DNA from 4 places in the Pseudarthrobacter xylosi genome. Region 1 is predicted to be linked to each of the others. Evidence: riboswitches for the same ligand, from Rfam matches in the RefSeq annotation. Region 1 holds a riboswitch; each other region holds the start of a gene.
What was found. Region 1 has a riboswitch for thiamine pyrophosphate ahead of ACZY1F_RS03715 (ECF transporter S component). Riboswitches for the same ligand answer to the same signal wherever they lie in the genome.
Positions count from the first base shown of each region.

Region 2: it holds a riboswitch for thiamine pyrophosphate, as region 1 does, so the genes downstream of both, thiC (phosphomethylpyrimidine synthase ThiC) here and ACZY1F_RS03715 (ECF transporter S component) in region 1, are expected to answer to the same signal.
Region 3: it holds a riboswitch for thiamine pyrophosphate, as region 1 does, so the genes downstream of both, thiO (glycine oxidase ThiO) here and ACZY1F_RS03715 (ECF transporter S component) in region 1, are expected to answer to the same signal.
Region 4: it holds a riboswitch for thiamine pyrophosphate, as region 1 does, so the genes downstream of both, thiD (bifunctional hydroxymethylpyrimidine kinase/phosphomethylpyrimidine kinase) here and ACZY1F_RS03715 (ECF transporter S component) in region 1, are expected to answer to the same signal.

Region 1 covers NZ_JBVAYT010000001.1:786,137-790,742, forward strand. The annotation lists gene ACZY1F_RS03705 (energy-coupling factor transporter transmembrane component T family protein) at 1-14, opposite strand, end outside; gene ACZY1F_RS03710 (ABC transporter ATP-binding protein) at 11-1,696, opposite strand; gene ACZY1F_RS03715 (ECF transporter S component) at 1,696-2,346, opposite strand; TPP riboswitch at 2,412-2,553, opposite strand; gene ACZY1F_RS03720 (heme-degrading domain-containing protein) at 2,610-3,152, shown strand; gene ACZY1F_RS03725 (DUF4235 domain-containing protein) at 3,194-3,457, shown strand; gene mnhG (monovalent cation/H(+) antiporter subunit G) at 3,502-3,924, opposite strand; gene ACZY1F_RS03735 (MrpF/PhaF family protein) at 3,914-4,192, opposite strand; gene ACZY1F_RS03740 (Na+/H+ antiporter subunit E) at 4,189-4,606, opposite strand, start outside.
Region 2 covers NZ_JBVAYT010000006.1:25,959-30,564, forward strand. The annotation lists gene trmD (tRNA (guanosine(37)-N1)-methyltransferase TrmD) at 1-36, opposite strand, end outside; gene rimM (ribosome maturation factor RimM) at 37-582, opposite strand; gene ACZY1F_RS13885 (RNA-binding protein) at 694-936, opposite strand; gene rpsP (30S ribosomal protein S16) at 938-1,354, opposite strand; gene ACZY1F_RS13895 (hypothetical protein) at 1,557-1,994, opposite strand; gene ACZY1F_RS13900 (VOC family protein) at 2,108-2,983, opposite strand; TPP riboswitch at 3,136-3,243, shown strand; gene thiC (phosphomethylpyrimidine synthase ThiC) at 3,238-4,606, shown strand, end outside.
Region 3 covers NZ_JBVAYT010000004.1:291,645-296,250, forward strand. The annotation lists gene ACZY1F_RS11435 (DEAD/DEAH box helicase) at 1-516, opposite strand, end outside; partial or broken gene ACZY1F_RS11440 (RNB domain-containing ribonuclease) at 809-2,330, opposite strand; gene thiE (thiamine phosphate synthase) at 2,395-3,171, opposite strand; TPP riboswitch at 3,199-3,318, shown strand; gene thiO (glycine oxidase ThiO) at 3,311-4,606, shown strand, end outside.
Region 4 covers NZ_JBVAYT010000003.1:474,879-479,484, forward strand. The annotation lists gene rplU (50S ribosomal protein L21) at 1-194, opposite strand, end outside; gene thiD (bifunctional hydroxymethylpyrimidine kinase/phosphomethylpyrimidine kinase) at 467-2,065, opposite strand; TPP riboswitch at 2,048-2,145, opposite strand; gene ACZY1F_RS09785 (Rne/Rng family ribonuclease) at 2,246-4,606, opposite strand, start outside.

The sequences.
Region 1 (4,606 bases):
AGGGCATCCCTCATGCCGCACCTGCTTCCTGGCGGGCGCCGCCGCGTGCGGCCGGGCCGAGCCGCAGTTCGGCCCCGCCCAGGACGGCACTGAATTCCTGGTCGTGGGTGACGGAAACCACGGAGGTCCCGGCGTCGAGCAGTTCGGAGAGGAACGATGCGAGCTCGGCCCAGGTGTTGGCGTCCTGGCCGAAGGTCGGCTCGTCGAGCACCAGCACACGCGGGTGCGCTGCCAGGACGGTGGCCACCGACAGGCGCCGCTTTTCGCCGCCGGACAGTGTGTAGGGATTGGCGTCCACCAGATGGGTCAGGCGCAGCCGTTCCAGCAGCTCATCAACCCGCTCCTCGCCATGGCCCAGGTGCCGCGGGCCGAACATCAGTTCGTCCAGCACTCGGCCGGTAACAAACTGGTGCTCGGGTTCCTGGAAGACGGTTCCGATGCGGGAAACCAGCTGGTTGGCTTTCCATTTGAAGGGGTCGATCCCTGCCCCCTCGGAAAGCTCGACGGCGGCAGACACCTTTCCCGCCACCGGCGCCAGCAGTCCGGCGAGGGTCAGCGCAAACGTTGACTTGCCGGCGCCGTTGGGCCCCGTGACGGTGAGTGCGTGGCCGGCACGGACCTGCGCCGTGATGCCCTGCTGCACCGGGACAGGGGGGATGGTCCGGAAGCCGCGGCGCCGCGGACGCTCCCGGGAGACGGAAAGGTCCTCGGCGGCCAGCAGCAAGTCACCGGAACCTGCGGACGCGCGGCGGCGGGTTGCCGGAACATACCCCGGCACCCAGACGCCCGCGCCGATCAGCATGTCCCGTGCCTCCGCCAGCACCTGGTCCGGCGGCCCGTCCAGCAGGACAGCCGACGAAGCGGTGGAAGTTCCAGCGGAGCCCGCTGCGGAGCCGGGCTGGAGCACCACGATCCGGTCCACCAGGTCCTTCCAGACCGACACGCGGTGCTCCACCACCACCAGTGTGGCGCCGGTTTTGTCCAGGCAGCGGCCCACGGCATCGCGGACTTCCAGCACGCCGGCGGGATCCAGGTTCGCCGTGGGCTCGTCCAGCAGGATCAGCCCGGGCCGCATCGCGAGGATCCCGGCCAGCGCCAGGCGCTGCTTCTGTCCGCCGGACAGGGCCGACGTCGGGTGGTCCAGCGAGAGCCCGGCGGCACCGGTCCCGCCGTCGGCGCCCAAACCGGCTCCACCGTCGGCTTTGAAATCGGCTCCGCCACCGGCATTAAAACCAGCTCCGCCACCGGCGTTCAAACCTGCCCCGGCACTTCGCAGCCCGACGTCGTCGAGCGCTTCATGGACGCGCCGCCAGATCTCATCCCGAGGCACGGCTAGATTCTCGGCGCCGAAGGCGACGTCGTCACCCAGGCGCGACAGAACCACCTGCGTTTCCGGATCCTGCTGCATGAGCCCCGAGCGGCCGCGCTGCCCTCGGGGCACCACCCCGTCGATCAGCAGCGAACCGGTTTCGTCGGCGTCGTCCCCTTCATCCCCCAGCACCCCGGCGAGCGCGTGCAGCAGCGTTGACTTGCCCGCGCCTGACGGGCCCAGCAACAGCACCCGCTCGCCGGGAGCGATGTCGAGGTCGAGCCTGTGGACGGCGGGGGTGGACCGTCCGGCATGCCGCCAGCCCCAGCCACGGGCGGACACCGCGGCGGGGCGCACTCCGGAAGTGCCGGCGTCGGAAGCGGTCATCAGTTGAAGACTGGCTCCGACGCTGCCTTCCGGGACGCGAACGAGCTCAGCACACCGGTCTTGGCCAGGCCGCGGGTGGCGATCCAGGACAAGCCGCCAGCGATCACTGCGCCGGAGAGGGTGCAGAACACGATGTACGCGAGCTTGTCGGCGGGCTCGTAGGCGATGTTCCAGCCCCACGGCAGGAACGAATCATTGAGGCCGCAGAACAGGCCCGCCCCGGCACCGGCCAGCAGCGCGGCGATGAGGTTGTACTTCTGGTGGAGGAAGGATTTGAACCGGAAGTTGCCGTACACCAGCAGGAAGAACACCAGTTCGGCGCCCAGGCCCTGCAGGATTCCGGAGATCAGCACCGTGGCGCCGTACTGCGAACCCATGATGAGTTCGCCTGTGGCGGCCACCGCTTCGCAGAAGAGCGCCGCACCGGGTTTGCGGATGATGAGCATGCCCAGCACCGCCGGGATCATCCAGCCGCCGGCGAGCAGGCCTGTCAGTGGGGGGTAAACGGCGTTCATGGGGGCGGAAACTATGCCGGCGCCCTGGGACCAGGCCCAGAAGATCACGCCGCCGGTGATGGCAATGAGCGCCGCCACCACGATGTCCACAACACGCCAGGTATTGCCGGTCTTTTTGATTGCTGCAGTTGTCATTCGGTCCTCCTGAGGAACAGGAGGGGAAAGTGCCCCGGCGTGCGGCGCTGCCGCCGTTTGCCGGACACTTCGAGAACTCGACTCCCTTGCGCCGGTACTAACCGGATCAGGTTCGAGGGTCTGCGGCTGTCCGCACTCTCAGCGCCCACCTGCGGTTCCCTGGCAAAGCCAGTGACGTCCGACGGCGGCGCTCCCCTGTCGTAATAAATCTGCCCTGATGGGCGTGGTCAAGTTTACACCGCGGGAGGGGTAGATTGTGGGCCATGACTGCCAATAACCCGACTGTGACTGCGTTCAATCCCGATGCGACGGTGCCTCAGCCGGCGGGGCTCCTGGAGGCCCTGATTTCCCGCATCGAGGGCGAGATCCGCGAGCTGCAGTTTCCCCATTTCACCCGGGATGATTCCCTCAACCTGGGGCTGCTGCTGGTGGAGCTCGGCAAATCGCGCCGGCTGCCCATCGCGATCGACATCACCAAGGGCGAGCAGGTCCTTTTCCATGTGGCCCTGGACGGCGCCACCACCGACAACGAGCACTGGATCCGGGCCAAGCAGCGCACCGCCGCCAGGTACGAGATCCCGTCGCTGCTGGTGGGCCTCCGCGGCAGGCTGCACGGCGGCCGGATCGAGGACCACGGCTGGTACGACGAAACCGTCTACGCGGCCCACGGCGGCTGCTTCCCGGTCTACGTCGCCGGCGTGGGCGCCGTGGCCACGGTGACGGTCTCGGGCCTGCCCCAGATGCAGGACCACGATCTTGTGGTGGAAGCCCTGCGGGAGATTCTGGAGTCCATGCAGCCGGGTTAGGCTAAAGACAGTCCCGGATCCGCTCACAAGGAGTTCTACGAATGAACCTGTTCATCAAGCTGCTCGGCACGGCTATCAGCCTCGGCGCCGGATTCGTCGGCACCAAGGTGGTCAATACCGTGTGGGAAAAGTCCACCGGCCGGAAGCCCCCCACCGGCAAGGACGAAGACACTCCCACCACCCTGCGCTCGGCGCTGACGTTCGCGCTCATTTCCGCCTCGGTCAGCACCATCATCCAGGTGCTTGCCAACCGCGGCACGCAGCGGGCCATCACCCGCTTTGCCAAGTCCCAGGACATCGTCTAACCCTGGCAACGCCTAACTCTGGCGCGCAGGCCGGCGGCTGACGCTCAGTCCCGCCGGCCGCCGTCGGACGCTTCATCCTTGGATGACTCATCCCGTGCCGATTGGGCCGCCTTCTGGACCACGGCTTCGAGTTCATCGGAGCTGAGGAGCTCGCGGTGCAGGTGTTTGGTGCGGTAACCGGCGCGGCCCACCATATGGGCCGAAACCGGCACCGTCAGCAGCTGGAAAATCCAGGCCACCAGCAGCACTGGCCACACCCACCAGGTGCGCAGCTGCAGGCCGATGGCCGCCAGGAGCAGGAACAGCCCCAGCACCTGGGGCTTGGTGGCCGCGTGCATGCGGCTCAGCAGGTCCGGGAAACGGAGCAGCCCCACGGCGGCGGCGAGCGACATGAAGGCGCCCAGCACCAGGAACACCGCGGACACGGTATCGATGACGTTATCAACCACGCTGACCTCAGGATTCATTGGCTTGCTCCCGCCGGTCGGCCACGAAGCGCGCAACCGTCACTGACCCGATGAAGCCGACGATGGACAGCGCCACGAGCAGCATCAGGTTGTTCAGGTGCCGGTTGACGGCCATGTCGATGCACAGGCCCGCGCCGAGGATTGCGAGCAGGACGTCGGATGCCAGCACCCTGTCCAGCAGCGACGGGCCGCGGGAGATCCTGATGATGGCTCCTGCCGCCGCCAGCGAAAGAATGACTGCCGTGACAGCCAGGACGGTCTGCATCATGCTGCGGTCTCCTGCCGGATTGCTTCGAGTTCTTCGCGGGTGCCCATGATCCTGATCAGGCCCGCTTCGATGGAGCGGACCTCCTTGCGAAGGCTCTCCACCTCTTCCGGGCTGCTGACGTTGAGCGCGTGGAGGTACAGGGTGGAGGTTGACCGGTCCACCTCCACCACCAGGGAGCCCGGGATCAGCGAAATCACGTGCCCGGTGGCGGTGACCATCAGGTCCTGGTGGCTCCGTAACGGCACCGCGACGACGGCGTTGACCACCCGCGGGCCACGGACAGCCGCCAGATACATGACCTCAACGCTTGCCGCCGCCACCCTGCCTAGGAAACGCAGGACAAAAGGCCCGGCGTGAAGAATATTGAAGCGGCCGCTGAGCTCTACCTGCGGCAGGTAGAACATCCGGGCCACG
Region 2 (4,606 bases), on a different contig from region 1:
GTACTCCGGGAAGATACTGACGACGTCGATTCTCATCTACGCGTTTTCCTCCGGTTCGCCGGCAGCGGCTTCGCCATCGTTGACCTCAAAGAGTCCGTCCGGCGGCGTCAGCAGGACAAAGCCGTCGGCCACATTGACCTCCGGCACGATCTGCTCCACGAACGGGACCAGAATTTCCTTGCCTTCCGGTGTTTCAACCACGAGCAGGTCCTGGACAGGCAACGTGTGCAGGGCGGCGACCTTGCCCACCACCTGCGAGCCTACGCGGGCTTCGAGCCCCACGAGTTCGTGCTCGTACCAGCCTTCGTCGTTGTCCTCGTCCAGCTCTTCGGTCTCGATGAAGAGCTTGGCGCCACGCAGGGTCTCTGCCTGGTTGCGGGTTTCGATTCCCTCGAACGCAAGCAGCAGGATGTCCTTATTCCACCGCGCACTCTCAACAATGAGTGCGCTGGCGGATGCAGGCTCCACCACAAACTCCGTACCGGGAACGAACCGGTCCCCGGGAGCGTCGGTCAGCACCTGGACCGTCACTTCGCCGCGGATTCCATGCGGTTTGCCGATTCGTGCCACCTGAAGCTGCATCTGTTCCTCTGTCTGTGATCGTGCCGGGATTAGGCGATGTGGTGAAAGCACTCCGGCCCCTCCACCGTTGCTGGTGGAAGGGCCGGAGCAAAAACTGATGTTGCCGAGCGCTTAGCGGCGGCGGTCGGTGTCGACGACGTCGACCCTGACCGGTTCGCCGTCTGCCAGTGCAGCCACAACGGTGCGCAGTGCCCGTGCGGTGCGGCCCTGGCGGCCGATCACCCGTCCCAGGTCATCCTGATGAACACGAACCTCGAGGGTGTCCCCGCGGCGGTTGTTCTTCGAGCTGACCTTGACATCGTCAGGCGAATCAACGATTCCCCGGACGAGGTGTTCGAGCGCTTCTGCCAGCAATCTACTCAGCCTCGGTGGTCTCTGCTTCGGCCGGGGCCTCGGCTGCGTCAGACTGCTTTGACTTCTTGGTGATGGCTTCCGGGATAATCACGGAACCCTTCTCCGGGGCGACAAAGGCAACCTTCGGAGCTTTGGTCTTCAGGGTGCCTTCCTGGCCCGGGAGGCCCTTGAACTTCTGCCAGTCACCGGTGATCTTGAGGATCGCGGCAACCTGCTCGGACGGCTGTGCGCCGACGCCGAGCCAGTACTGGGCACGGTCCGCGTCAACCTCGATGTATGAGGGCTCTTCGGTGGGGTGGTACTTGCCGATCTCTTCGATGGCACGGCCGTCACGCTTGGAGCGTGCGTCCATAACGACGATGCGGTAGTACGGTGCGCGCATCTTGCCAAAGCGCTTAAGGCGAATCTTTACGGCCACTTTTGTGGTCACTCCTGTTTCAGAAAAGGGGTAAACCGACGTTCTGCACCCGTGGGGCGGGCCATACTTGCGGGTTCAAAGGACAGGATCCAGACGCGGAGAGAGGGGCCACGCAGATCGAGTACCTATTTATTGTGCCAGATCAGCGTCCGGATTTCGACTTGACACGTACGGATGGAGCAGCCGGCCGGCCACGGCAGGCCTAGGACGACCAGACGTAGACCCCGGTACGCGCGGCGTCATCGATCGAGTTGGCCAACTCGGCGAACTTCTGGACATACGCCCGGGCTTCGACCACGCCGAAGGGCATGTCATCCTGGGCGGCCCACTTTTCAGCGACTTCATCCAGGACATTGCCCTCCCCCTCAGTCTCATAACTGAGCAGGTCCGCCAGGGCACGCACCATGGCCGGCGGAACCCCAAGGAGCGAATCGCTGGCCACGTCAACCATGGCCAGTTCGTAGTCAGCGCCACCGGCGTGCACCGCAGCACCGGCAAGATCACCCAGCTGTTCGATTTCGAAATCGCTGATTCCGGGAATCCGCAGGGCCTGGCCCGCCGGGGTGCCACCCGCATCCAGGACGACCGCCCGCTTCAGCGCGGCATCGTGAGTGGAAACAAAAATTTCAGTGAAGCCCATGGGAACAGCCCTCATTCCGTCGACGGTGCGGCCCAGAAGGACTGCATCAGATGCCGCCCCGGCCGTTCAGAATCAGCCTAGTACAAGGCGCCCCGCACATTGGGCATCCGTGCTCAGCGGACGGCGACACGGATCCTGTTGCGCCACGGATCCTCGAACCGAAGCTCGGCGCCCGTGTGGTGCGAGGCCACGCCGGCGACCTTCAGACGGTCGGCGAGCGCACCGACGTCGTCCGCGGAAGTGACCTCGATGAGCACTTCACCCAAGCCCAGGGTGTCCTTGCGGGGACCGGCGCCGCGGCTGTTCCATACGTTCATGGCCATGTGGTGGTGATACCGGCCGGCGGAGACAAACAGCGCCTGCCCGTGCCAGCCTGCCGTCTTTTCGAAGCCCAGCGTGCCCACGTAGAAATGGTGCGCCGACTGGACGTCACCCACCTGGAGATGGACGTGGCCCACCCCGGCTTCGGTGGCCTGCTGGCCGGCCACGGACTCCTGGGTCAGGTGCTGCTCAAGGTAGCGCTGCGGCGGCAGTGCCAGGCTGTCCATCACCACATCCTTCCCATTCCAGGACCAGTTTTCACGGGGCCTGTCCCAGTACAGTTCAATGCCGTTGCCCTCGGGGTCATTGAAGTAGAAGGCCTCGCTCACGAGGTGGTCGGCGCTGCCCGTGAAGGACCGGGGTTCGTACTGGGCTGTGGTGGCTACCGTGGCAGCCAGTGACGCCTGGTCATCAAAGAGCAGTGCCGTGTGGAACAGCCCGGCCTCTCCCCTGCCTGGCAGGTTCAGGGACGGGGCGGCCGCGAGATGGACCAGCGGACGTTGCAGGCGGCCAAGGTAGACGCCGCCATCCTCTTCGGCCACAACCTCAAGGCCGAGTGCGCGCTGGTAGTAATCGGTCATCAGCTTCATGTCGCCCACCTTGAGCATCACGGTGCCCATGGAGAGGTCGGCAGGAAGGAGATCCCGGCTGGTGGCTTCTGCAGTCATTGAACGCTCCCGGTCCATTGGCCTTCAGTCGAAGGCGGCTATACCACCAATTTACTTGAAGCTTCAATTTAATTCAAGTGCTTGAACGGATAGGTTGCGACCCCGTTTCGTGATTGCTGTCACCGGGCCGCCCGCGGCCTGTGGTAGCTTCGACTTGACCACACGGGAGCCCTTGCAGGGGCTGAGATCGGGCTGACGCAGCCTGCGACCGTTGAACCTGTCCGGGTAATGCCGGCGAAGGAAGTGAGTATTCATTGAATACACAAGAATCACAGCTGATCCCTGCCCAAAGTGGGGCCGACCAGGATCAACCGCTCCAGCCAGAAACCCAGTCACTGAAGTCCCACTCGCTGGCGTATATCACCGATGAAGCAACGGGCATCCAGGTTCCAGTGACCGAGATCGCACTGGAGCCGTCGCCGAACGGTGAGGCGAACGGGCCTTTCCAGACCTACCGCACGGCGGGTCCGGGCAGCGATCCGGTGGTGGGCCTCAACCCGTTCCGCTCGGAGTGGATCGCCGCCCGCGCCGACACCCAGCCCTACAGCGGACGGGAACGGAACCTGCTCGACGACGGCAAGTCTGCCGTGCGCCGCGGCGCGGCCTCTGCGGAGTGGAAAGGGGCACAGCCAGTGCCCCGCCGCGCCGTCGACGGCCACACCGTCACCCAGATGCACTACGCGCGGCAGGGTCACATCACCACCGAGATGCAATTCGTTGCCCTCCGCGAGAACTGCGACGTGGAACTGGTCCGCAGCGAAGTCGCTGCCGGTCGCGCCATCATCCCCAACAACATCAACCACCCGGAATCCGAACCGATGATTATCGGCAAGGCCTTCCTGGTCAAGATCAACGCGAACATCGGCAACTCCGCCGTGACCAGCTCCATCGCCGAGGAAGTGGACAAACTCCAGTGGGCCACCCAGTGGGGCGCCGACACGGTGATGGACCTGTCCACCGGCGACGACATCCACACCACGCGGGAATGGCTCATCCGCAACTCCCCTGTGCCCATCGGCACGGTGCCCATCTACCAGGCCTTGGAGAAGGTCAACGGCGAGGCCAACGCACTGACGTGGGAAATCTTCCGGGACACCGTCATTGAGCAGTGCGAGCAGGGTGTGGACTACATGACCATCCACGCCGGTGTGCTGCTGCGTTATGTGCCGCTGACGGCCAACCGCGTCACCGGCATCGTCTCCAGGGGCGGTGCGATCATGGCGGGCTGGTGTCTGGCCCACCACCAGGAGAACTTCCTCTACACGCACTTCGACGAGCTGTGCGAGATCTTCGCCAAATACGACGTCGCGTTCTCTTTGGGCGACGGACTGCGCCCGGGAGCGACGGCTGACGCCAACGACGCCGCCCAGTTCGCGGAGCTGGACACCCTGGCGGAGCTGACGCAGCGGGCGTGGGACTTCGATGTGCAGGTCATGGTGGAGGGTCCCGGGCACGTCCCGTTCCATTTGGTGCGGGAAAACGTGGAACGCCAGCAGGAACTCTGCAAGGGCGCACCGTTCTACACACTGGGGCCGCTGGTCACGGACATTGCCCCGGGCTATGACCACATCACGTCCGCCATCGGCGCCACCGAAATCGCCCGCTACGGCACAGCCATGCTTT
Region 3 (4,606 bases), on a different contig from region 1:
AGTACCGACGACCACCTCGACGCCGTTCTGCAGGGCCTCCACCTGGGGCTCGTAGGCGCGGCCACCGTAGATGGTGGTGATGCGGGCGTTGCGCTTGCGGGACGCGTTCTGGAGATCGTTGGCCACCTGGACGGCCAGTTCGCGGGTGGGCACGATGACCAGGGCCTGCGGTGCACCCGGAACGGCGAGCTTGTCATAGCCGGCGTCGTCCGGACCCACCACACGCTGCAGGGCGGGAATGCCGAAGCCGAGGGTCTTGCCGGTGCCGGTCTTGGCCTGGCCGATGATGTCGTGGCCCGAAAGCGCCACCGGCAGGGTCATGGCCTGGATGGGGAAGGGGTGGGTGATCCCGGCATCGGCCAAGGATTCCACAATGTCGGCGCGGACGTTGTAGTCCGCGAAGGATTTCTCCTCGATCTCGTGCGGCTTCTCGTCCGAGATGATGGTTTCTTCCGGCTCGAGGACTTCGAGGCCGGAATCGTCGATCAGAAGTTGGTGCGTATGCAATTCACTCACAGTGGAGTTTCCTTAATTCATTGGGCATTGGCGCTGCCTGCTCAACGGGCCGGCCAACGTGGCCGTTCCGGAGCACGCTCGAAGCGCGCAAGCAAATCCAGTGGAAGCCGATCGCGGGCTATCAAATGCTGGCACTGGTGACCAACGGGTGCATCTCAAGATCGCGTAGGGGCGGGCTTGTTGAATTCAAAATCAAGGAAATCAACGACCGGGCATCCATATCTACTTCTTCAGTCTAGCCGTACGGACCCGGAATCCCGGCTTTGGGCTGAACAGGCAGGGCGCCAAACCGTCAGGCCAGCAGCTCGAAGTGGACTTCGCGGGCGGCAATATCGGAGGAGATCAGGCGGACCCTCACCTTGGTGCCCGATTCCAGATCGCCGGCGCAGCGGGCCGTCACGGCGGGTTCGGCGATCTGGATGATCCCCGAGGGACCGTTCCCGTTTTTCGCGGCGCCGTTTCTCGCAGTGCCGTTCTTGGCGCCGTTGCCGTTTTTCCCGTTGCCGTTTCCGTTGTCCTTTTGTGGCTTGGAGCCGGAGATCACGATCGCATCGAATTCCTGGCCCACATGGTTGACCAGGAGCGCGGCTTCCACAGTATCCAGCGCCATGCGTTCCATCCGCGATGCCAGTTGGTCGGATCCGGCCATGATCTCCGGCAGGGACGGCAGGGCTTCCCGCGCCCAGTCCGGTACAGGGTTGCCGTTGCTCAGGGCTTCGCAGATCACCAGCACGAAGCGGTCGATAAGGCGCCGGAGCGGTGCCGTGGTGTGGGCGTAGGCGGCGCCGATGGCGGACTGGACGGCGGCGTCCGGGACGGTGCCGTCAAACGCCGTGTAGCTGGCGCCGCGGAACAGCATGCCGGCCGAGTGCAGGATGGCCAGTTGCCGGGGCTCTGTCGGATCAAGGCTGCGGAGGTATTCGCCGTAACTGATTTTGCCGTCCCACGGCTTGCCCAAGGCCTCGGTCTGGAGGCGGAAGTGGCGCAGGGAGCGCTCGTCCGGCGCCGGCATGGTGCGCAGGATGCCCACTTTTCCTGCCAACATCAGGTTCGCCGCCGCCATTCCGGTCATCAGGGAAATCTGGGCGTTCCAGTCCTCCACCGGAAGCTGCGGTGCCGCGGCAATCCGGTAGCCGCCGTCGGGCAGTTGCACGATTTCCTGCTCGGGCATGTTCAGGCTGGCGCCGCCACGCTGCCGCTCCAGCTCAACACGCTTGAGCCCCACTTCCTTCAGGAGCTGGAGCACGGGACCGGCTGTCCCGGCGTCGAGTTCGGCCTGGACTCCCTTGTAGCTCAGCTTGGCCCGGCTGCGGATGGTGGACCGCCGCACGCTCACAGTGGCGACCTGTGCGGCGTCGTCCAGCCCGAACTCCCAGACATAGGCGGAACAGAGCTGACCGGCCAGGAGGCTGCCGGCCCCTTCGCTGATGACCTCCGGATGCAGCGGAATACGGCCGTCAGGGACGTAGAACGTCTGGCCGCGGCGGCGGGTCTCTGCGTCCAGTCTGCCGCCAGGGCGGACAAAGGACGGCACGTCAGCGATGGCGTAAAGCACCCGGTAGCCAGTGTCTGCGCGCTCGATGAACAGCGCCTGGTCCAGGTCAGTGGAGGACGCCGGATCGATGGTGAGGAAGTCCACGTCCGTCAGGTCAGCGCCCGGCAACTCGTGTGCGGCCACGGCCGCTTCCGCGTCCCGGACCGCCTCCGCGGGGTTAGGGCCCCGGCAGTTCAAGCTCGGTCCGCAGGGCGCTCAGTGCCGCCGCGAGGTCGTTGGTCTGCTCGTGGACATTTGGGGCCAACCGATGATGTGACACGAAAATTAGGTTAGCCCGATTTCCATGGATCGTGCACGCCCACCGTCCGCCACGCGGGGGATTGTCAGGATGCGCCCGCGTCCAGGGCGGCCACGAATGCCGCCGCGGCCGCTGCGGGATCGGAGGCCTCGGTGATGGCACGCACCACAACAATCCTGCCGGCACCGGCCTCCACCACCTGCTCCACGTTGCCAAGATCGATGCCGCCGATGGCAAACCAGGGCAGCGTGGCCTGGATGCCACCGGCAGCGCGGACTGCTTCGGCCGCATACCGCACCAGGTCAAGGCCGACGGCGGCCCGACCGGGTTTGGTGGGAGTAGCCCAGACCGGTCCGACGCAGAAGTAGTCCAGGCCGCGTTCGGACGTCAGCCCGCCGGACAGCCGGATGGCGCCTTCGATCTGCTCGGCGGTGTGCGTGGAAAGACCGACCGCAACGCGCCCGCCCAGCAGCGTACGGGCGGAAGCAACCGGCAGGTCCTTCTGCCCGATATGGAAGACGGGGGCGCTGGACAGCAGCGCGATATCGGCGCGGTCGTTGACCGCCCACAGCCTTCCGTGGCGCTCGGCCGCAGCCTGAAGCACGGCCAGCAGCTCCAGTTCCTCCGCCGCCTCGATGGACTTGTCGCGGAGCTGGATGATGTCCACGCCACCGGCAAAAGCCGCGTCCACAAACTCGCCAAAGTCCCCGCGGTCCCGGCGCGCATCAGTGCACAGGTAGAGCCTGGCACTGTGTGGGATGCCTGTGGCCACGCCGCCGGTATGGTCTGTTCCGGCTAGGGATTCGGGAGCGGAGGAGGTGGCGGAGGGCGTGCCTGCAGCGGCGAAGGATTGCGCGTTCATGGAAACCAGCCTAATTCCCCTAAACTGGGCGGGTACTGCGGGAGCCCGTTACAGCCGTCACAAAGCGGCCGGGCTGAGAGGGCGTCAGAGCCGACCGCTTGACCTGATCCGGCTAGTACCGGCGTAGGGAAGGAACCAGATGCCCCCCGCAATAAGCAGCCCACCTGTGACTGCATCAACCAGCGTCCCGGCCAGCACGGCCGCCGTGCTGCATGCCGACGTGGCAGTCATCGGCGGTGGAGTGATCGGCCACGCCATCGCCTGGGAGGCCCGGCGATCCGGCCGTTCCGTTGTGCTGATCGATGACGCGCCCGGGAGCGGCGCCAGCTGGGCAGCCGCCGGCATGCTTGCCCCTGTGAGCGAACTGCATTACCAGGAGGAAGACCTGCTGGAGCTGATGCTTGCATCCTCCGGCCTGTGGCCCGCCTTCGCGGCAGACCTCGCCCTGGCGGGGGCTGGCGAGACCGGATACCTGACGACGCCGACCCTCGCCATCGGCGCGGACGCTGCGGACCGCCGGGCGCTGATGGACCTCCGGGCTGTGCAGCAGGCCAGCGGCCTGGTGGTGGAACCCCTGACTGTCCGTGAGGCCAGGTCCAGGGAATCCCTGCTCAGCCCGGCCATCTCCTGTGCCCTGGACATCCCCGCCGACCACCAGGTGGATCCACGGAAGCTGGTGGCGTGCCTCCAGGAAGTCCTGGCCCTCCATGAACCGGGGGCTGGAACCGCCGTGGCAGGTGCCCGCAGGGGATTCGCCGTTGACCACCGGGCCACTGCCCTTCTCTGGCAGGACGGCCGCGTCAGCGGCGTGGCGCTCGCCCACGGCGGAACTGTCCGGGCCCGGGAGACCATCGTGGCCAACGGATTGCAGGCGGCCTCGCTGGAAGGCCTGCCGGCAGGACTGCTCCTGCCCCTGCGGCCCGTCTACGGTGACATCCTTCGACTGGCTGTTCCGCAGCACCTGCGCCCGCTCCTCACCTCGACAGTCCGCGGAATGGTCCATGGTGTGCCGGTTTACATCGTTGCCCGACAGGACGGCACCGTGGTGATTGGGGCAACGCAACGGGAGGACGCGCTCGCCGGGACAGGCGATGGTGCCGTCTCAGCCGGTGGCGTCTACCAGTTGCTGCGTGACGCCCAGGTCCTGGTGCCAGCCGTCTCGGAGCTTGAACTCCTGGAATGCACGGCACGGGCAAGACCGGCGACGCCGGACAACGCGCCGCTCCTGGGCCGCGTTCCGGTTTCCGCACCAAGGCCGGGGAACGCGGGGAACCCGGGGAGCACAGGAGACATTGCAGGGCTGATCATTGCCACCGGATTCTTCCGCCACGGTGTGCTGCTTGCTCCCGCGGCGGCAGCCATCTGCCGGGACCTGCTGGACGGCCGGACAGACCCGCGATGGGGGGCGCTCAGCCCCGCCCGCTTTTCTGGAAAG
Region 4 (4,606 bases), on a different contig from region 1:
TCGAGGATCTCAGCCGTAACCGTTACCTTGGCCAGGTCCGCAGCAGCAGAGGTGACTTTGTCACCGTCTACCAGGAGCAGTGCGGGCAACTCAAAAGTGCTGCCGGCTCCACCGGGGACGCGGTTCAGGGTAACGAAGTCTCCAACGGAAACCTTCTCTTGGCGGCCGCCTGCGCGGACAATCGCGTACACCACTTGGGAACTCACTTCTCTCGACGTTTATTACTAAATTTGCGTGCTGAACCCGATTCCATATTTGGCTGGGTTCTCGCTGTGCCTCAACGCCGTGGGGTCGTAACCCAAGTGTTGGCGTAAGCACCGAAGATCTAGAATACGCTAATTTTGCCTTCGGCCGCAAATGAGGCTGGTTACGGTCGGTTGTCTGTGATAGGACCCACAAGCAGGTACTGCACTGACAATCCAAAACCGTGCCTGACTATCGTACAGGCCACGCGGGCCCCAGACTGTCAGGAATGAATTCGCGGCGCGTCGAAAAATTCCACCTCGAACCGGCACGACTGCCTGAATGACACGAGCATCGCTGCACGTTCATCGTCGGAGGCACTTCGGCCGGCGTCGTCGGCCAAGGTGATCGCCTCGCGGGTGGCATGTGCGAAGTCCTCGTCAGCATAGGCACGTAGCCAGTCAGCATAGGGATGCGCCGCTGGTGCACCGGCCGCCAGGAACTCCTTGTGGAGGGACTGTCCCACCTCGGCGTACAGCCAGAAGCACGGCAGCACCGCAGCCACGAGGACCGCGTAGCTGCCGGAGGTTGAGGCAGCCAGCAGGTGGTCCACATAGGACTTGGTGACAGGTCCAAGGACGGAGTCCACTGTCCTGGTGCTCAGCCATGTGCGGTGCAGTTCGGATTCGACTTCAAGGCATTGCCGGGCAGATTTTGCCCAGAACACCTGGGCGGCTTCCGTGGGCGCCAGCGCACTGGCCCGGGCAAGGACCCGCGAATAACCGTTGAGGTAGATGGCGTCCTGGGCGAGGTAATAGGCGAACTGTTCCTCAGCCAGCGTGCCGGCCGCCAGGTCGCGGATGAAATCCAGCCCGTAGATAGCCTCAAGTTCCGGCTCCGCCGCCCGCCGCAGCGTCTGTGCGAATTCGCCGGCTGCCGGAACCTGTTGCATGTGGTGGAAGTGGTTGATGGGGCCGTTGCCCGTGCCCACCTCGAGTTGGTCAGCCCCCTGCAGCGCCCCGACCAGCCAAGGCTTCACTTGCCGGAGTGTGGCTTCCCAGTCTCCCAGTCTGGCCTGGACTGTGGCCATGGCCGACGACAGCGAGCAGCCGGTGCCGTGGCTGTTGCGCGTGGGGATCCTGTCCCCGCTCACTTCCACTACCTCGTGGCCGAGCAGCCCGACGGCGTTGACCAAGGCATCCGGGCAGGCACCGCCGTCGAGATGGCCGCCCTTGACCAGGACAGTGGCACCGGTCGCGGCGGACAACCGCTGCCCCTGTCCGAGCGCAACAGGCCAGTCCCGTGCCTGCGGCTCCCCCACCAGGATGGCCAATTCGGCCAGGTTGGGGGTGATCAGGTCCGCGAGCGGGAGCAGCTCCCGCAGGGCTGCCTCGGCAGACTCCTGCAGCAGCCGGTCTCCGCTGGTGGCCACCATCACCGGATCAAGAACGACGACGGCGGGACGCACCCTTTCCAGCCAGTCACGGACCACGCCAATCACGGCGGCGTCGCCCAGCATGCCGATCTTGACCGCGTCGATGGTGATGTCGTCGCTGATGGCGCCTAGCTGCTGGCCCAGGAAGGATGCCGGGGGGACGTGAACCGCCCGGACCCCCTGCGTGTTTTGGACTGTCAGGGCGGTGATGGCCGCCATGCCATAGCCGCCAAGGGCGGCAATGCTCTTCAGATCAGCCTGGATCCCCGCGCCACCTGACGGGTCTGATCCGGCAATGGACAGCACCCGCGGGACGACACGGAGCACGGGGACGTTGGCAGACAGGCCTGGCGCCGGCTGGACCTCAACCTGGTTGGCTGAGAATTTCGACAGAGCGGCCGCGGGTGGTGCAGGAGGAAGGACAGAAGTTGAAGCCAAAAGAGACATCCCTTCGCCGGTGCTAACCGGACAGGTTCAACGGGTGTGGATCTCAGCCGGCACTCTGCGCGGCACCCCGTGTCGGTCACCAGCCTAGCGTTCCTCAGGACTTAACGCCGGACGCCCGGACGCAGCCCGTAATTCACGGGTGCGTCCGGGCGCCGTTGTGGTGGCTTGCCCTGCTGTTTGTCAGAGCTCCGAGGCCGGAACCCCTACACCCAGGATGATGGGCGCGTTCGTGGCCGCTGGTTTGTCGGCCACAGCAGCCTTGACGGGCTCCGGGGCCTTGGCGGCATGGGTGCGTCCGGCGGCAGCCGCCGGACCGGCTTCGTGATGCTCCACGGACGTCGCGTTGGCTGCACCCTGGGCACGGCTGGCACTCCGGTTCCGCCGGGGACGGCGGGCGCGGGGCTCCTCGGTGTGGTCCGAGTAATCCTTCTCCGCAACGGCTGGCTGCTGCTGACGGACTGGTTCGGCCGGCTGGCTTTCAGTTGACAGGGCCGCCGATGGCGTGCTTTCCGCTACGGGGGCCGGCTCGCCAAGGTGGGCGAAGGCCTCCGCGAGGCGGTCAAGCGTCAAAGCAGGTGCGTGCGGCTGGTCCTCGTGATGCGCCACGAACGGCAGTACCACCTGCTCGCCGCCGAACGTCAGCACAGCGGCCGGGCGGCCGTTGGAGTCCGTCTCGGGCCGCTCAGCCGGCACCGGCGCAGCGGGAGTCTGTCCCGCTGCTGCTGATGCGTGAGCAACTTCGTCGTCGTGCAGGTGCGCAGCATGGGCTGCGGCCGCAATGTTCGCAAGCGCGGCCCGCGTGGCCTCAGCCTTCGCATGGCGCTCGGCATCATTGGGTTCCGGGTGGACCGTGTGGATCTGCACCGGAGCTGCCGGCGCCGTTTCCAGCGGCTGGCCGCCACGTCCGCGGCGGCGCTTCCGGTCATTGCGGCCACCCGGCTGGCTGTCCGGGCGCTGGCTGTCCGTGCGCATGCCGTCGGTGCGCTGATCGTTGATGCGGGGTTCCTGCCGGCTGTCCACCCGCTGCACGTGGTGCTCAGCGGCTACGATGTTGGCGCGGCGGTGTTCCACGGGGTCGTCGTGGGTGACGATTCCGCGGCCTGCACAGGTTTCACACTGCTCCCCGAAGACTTCCAGGAGACCGGTGCCCATACGCTTTCGCGTCATCTGCACGAGTCCCAGCGAGGTCACTTCGGCAACCTGGTGCTTCGTCCGGTCGCGGCCCAAGCATTCCACCATACGGCGGAGAACCAGGTCGCGGTTGGATTCGAGGACCATATCGATGAAGTCGATGACGATGATGCCGCCGATGTCGCGGAGCCGGAGCTGCCGGACAACCTCTTCAGCTGCCTCAAGGTTGTTCTTCGTGACGGTTTCTTCGAGGTTGCCGCCGCTGCCGGTGAACTTGCCGGTGTTGACGTCCACCACGGTCATGGCTTCGGTGCGGTCGATGACCAGCGAGCCGCCCGAGGGCAGGAAGACCTTGCGTTCCAGGGCTTTGTGGATCTGCTCGTCGATCCGCCACGCCGCGAAGATGTCCGTGTCCTTGGTCCACTTTTCCAGGCGGCCCACGAGGTCCGGGGCAACGTAGGTGACATAGGCCTCGATGGTGTCCCAGGCCTCTTCACCGGAGACGATCAGCTTGGAGAAGTCTTCGTTGAAGACGTCACGGACCACCTTGATGGTGAGGTCAGGTTCGCCGTAGAGCAGCTCCGGGGCGAGGATCTTGGTGGACGTGGACTGGCTTTCGATGCCCTCCCATTGCGCGCGCAGCCGGTTGATGTCGTGCGTGAGCTCCTCTTCCGAGGCGCCTTCGGCAGCGGTGCGGACGATGACTCCGGCGTGCTCGGGGAGTCGGTCCTTGAGGATGCGCTTGAGGCGGTTGCGTTCGACGTCGGGCAGTTTGCGGGAAATGCCGGTCATGGAACCGCCGGGCACATACACGAGGTAGCGGCCGGGCAGCGAGATCTGGCTGGTCAGGCGTGCACCCTTGTGGCCCACGGGGTCCTTGGTGACCTGGACCAGGACGGTGTCTCCGGACTTGAGCGCGTTTTCGATCCGGCGCTGCTTGCCTTCGAGGTTAACGGCTTCCCAGTTCACTTCACCGGCGTACAGAACGGCGTTGCGGCCGCGTCCGATGTCAACAAACGCCGCTTCCATGGACGGCAGGACGTTCTGAACCTTGCCAAGGTAGACGTTGCCGATCAGGGAGTCCTGCTGGGTCTTGGAGACAAAGTGCTCGGCCAGGACGCCGTCTTCGAGGACGCCGATCTGGATTCTGTCGTCGCGCTGGCGGACGATCATCTGCCGGTCAACTGATTCACGGCGGGCGAGGAACTCGGCCTCGGTGATGACAGTGCGGCGGCGGCCGGTGTCGCGGGATTCGCGGCGGCGCTGCTTCTTGGCTTCGAGGCGGGTGGAGCCCTTGACGGACGTGACGCGGTTGTTGACCGGCGCTTCGGCGGCGGCGCGCGGTGCGCGGACGCGGGTCACCGTGTTGGGCGGGTCGTCGCCTTCCCCTCCGGTCAGTTCCAGATCCTG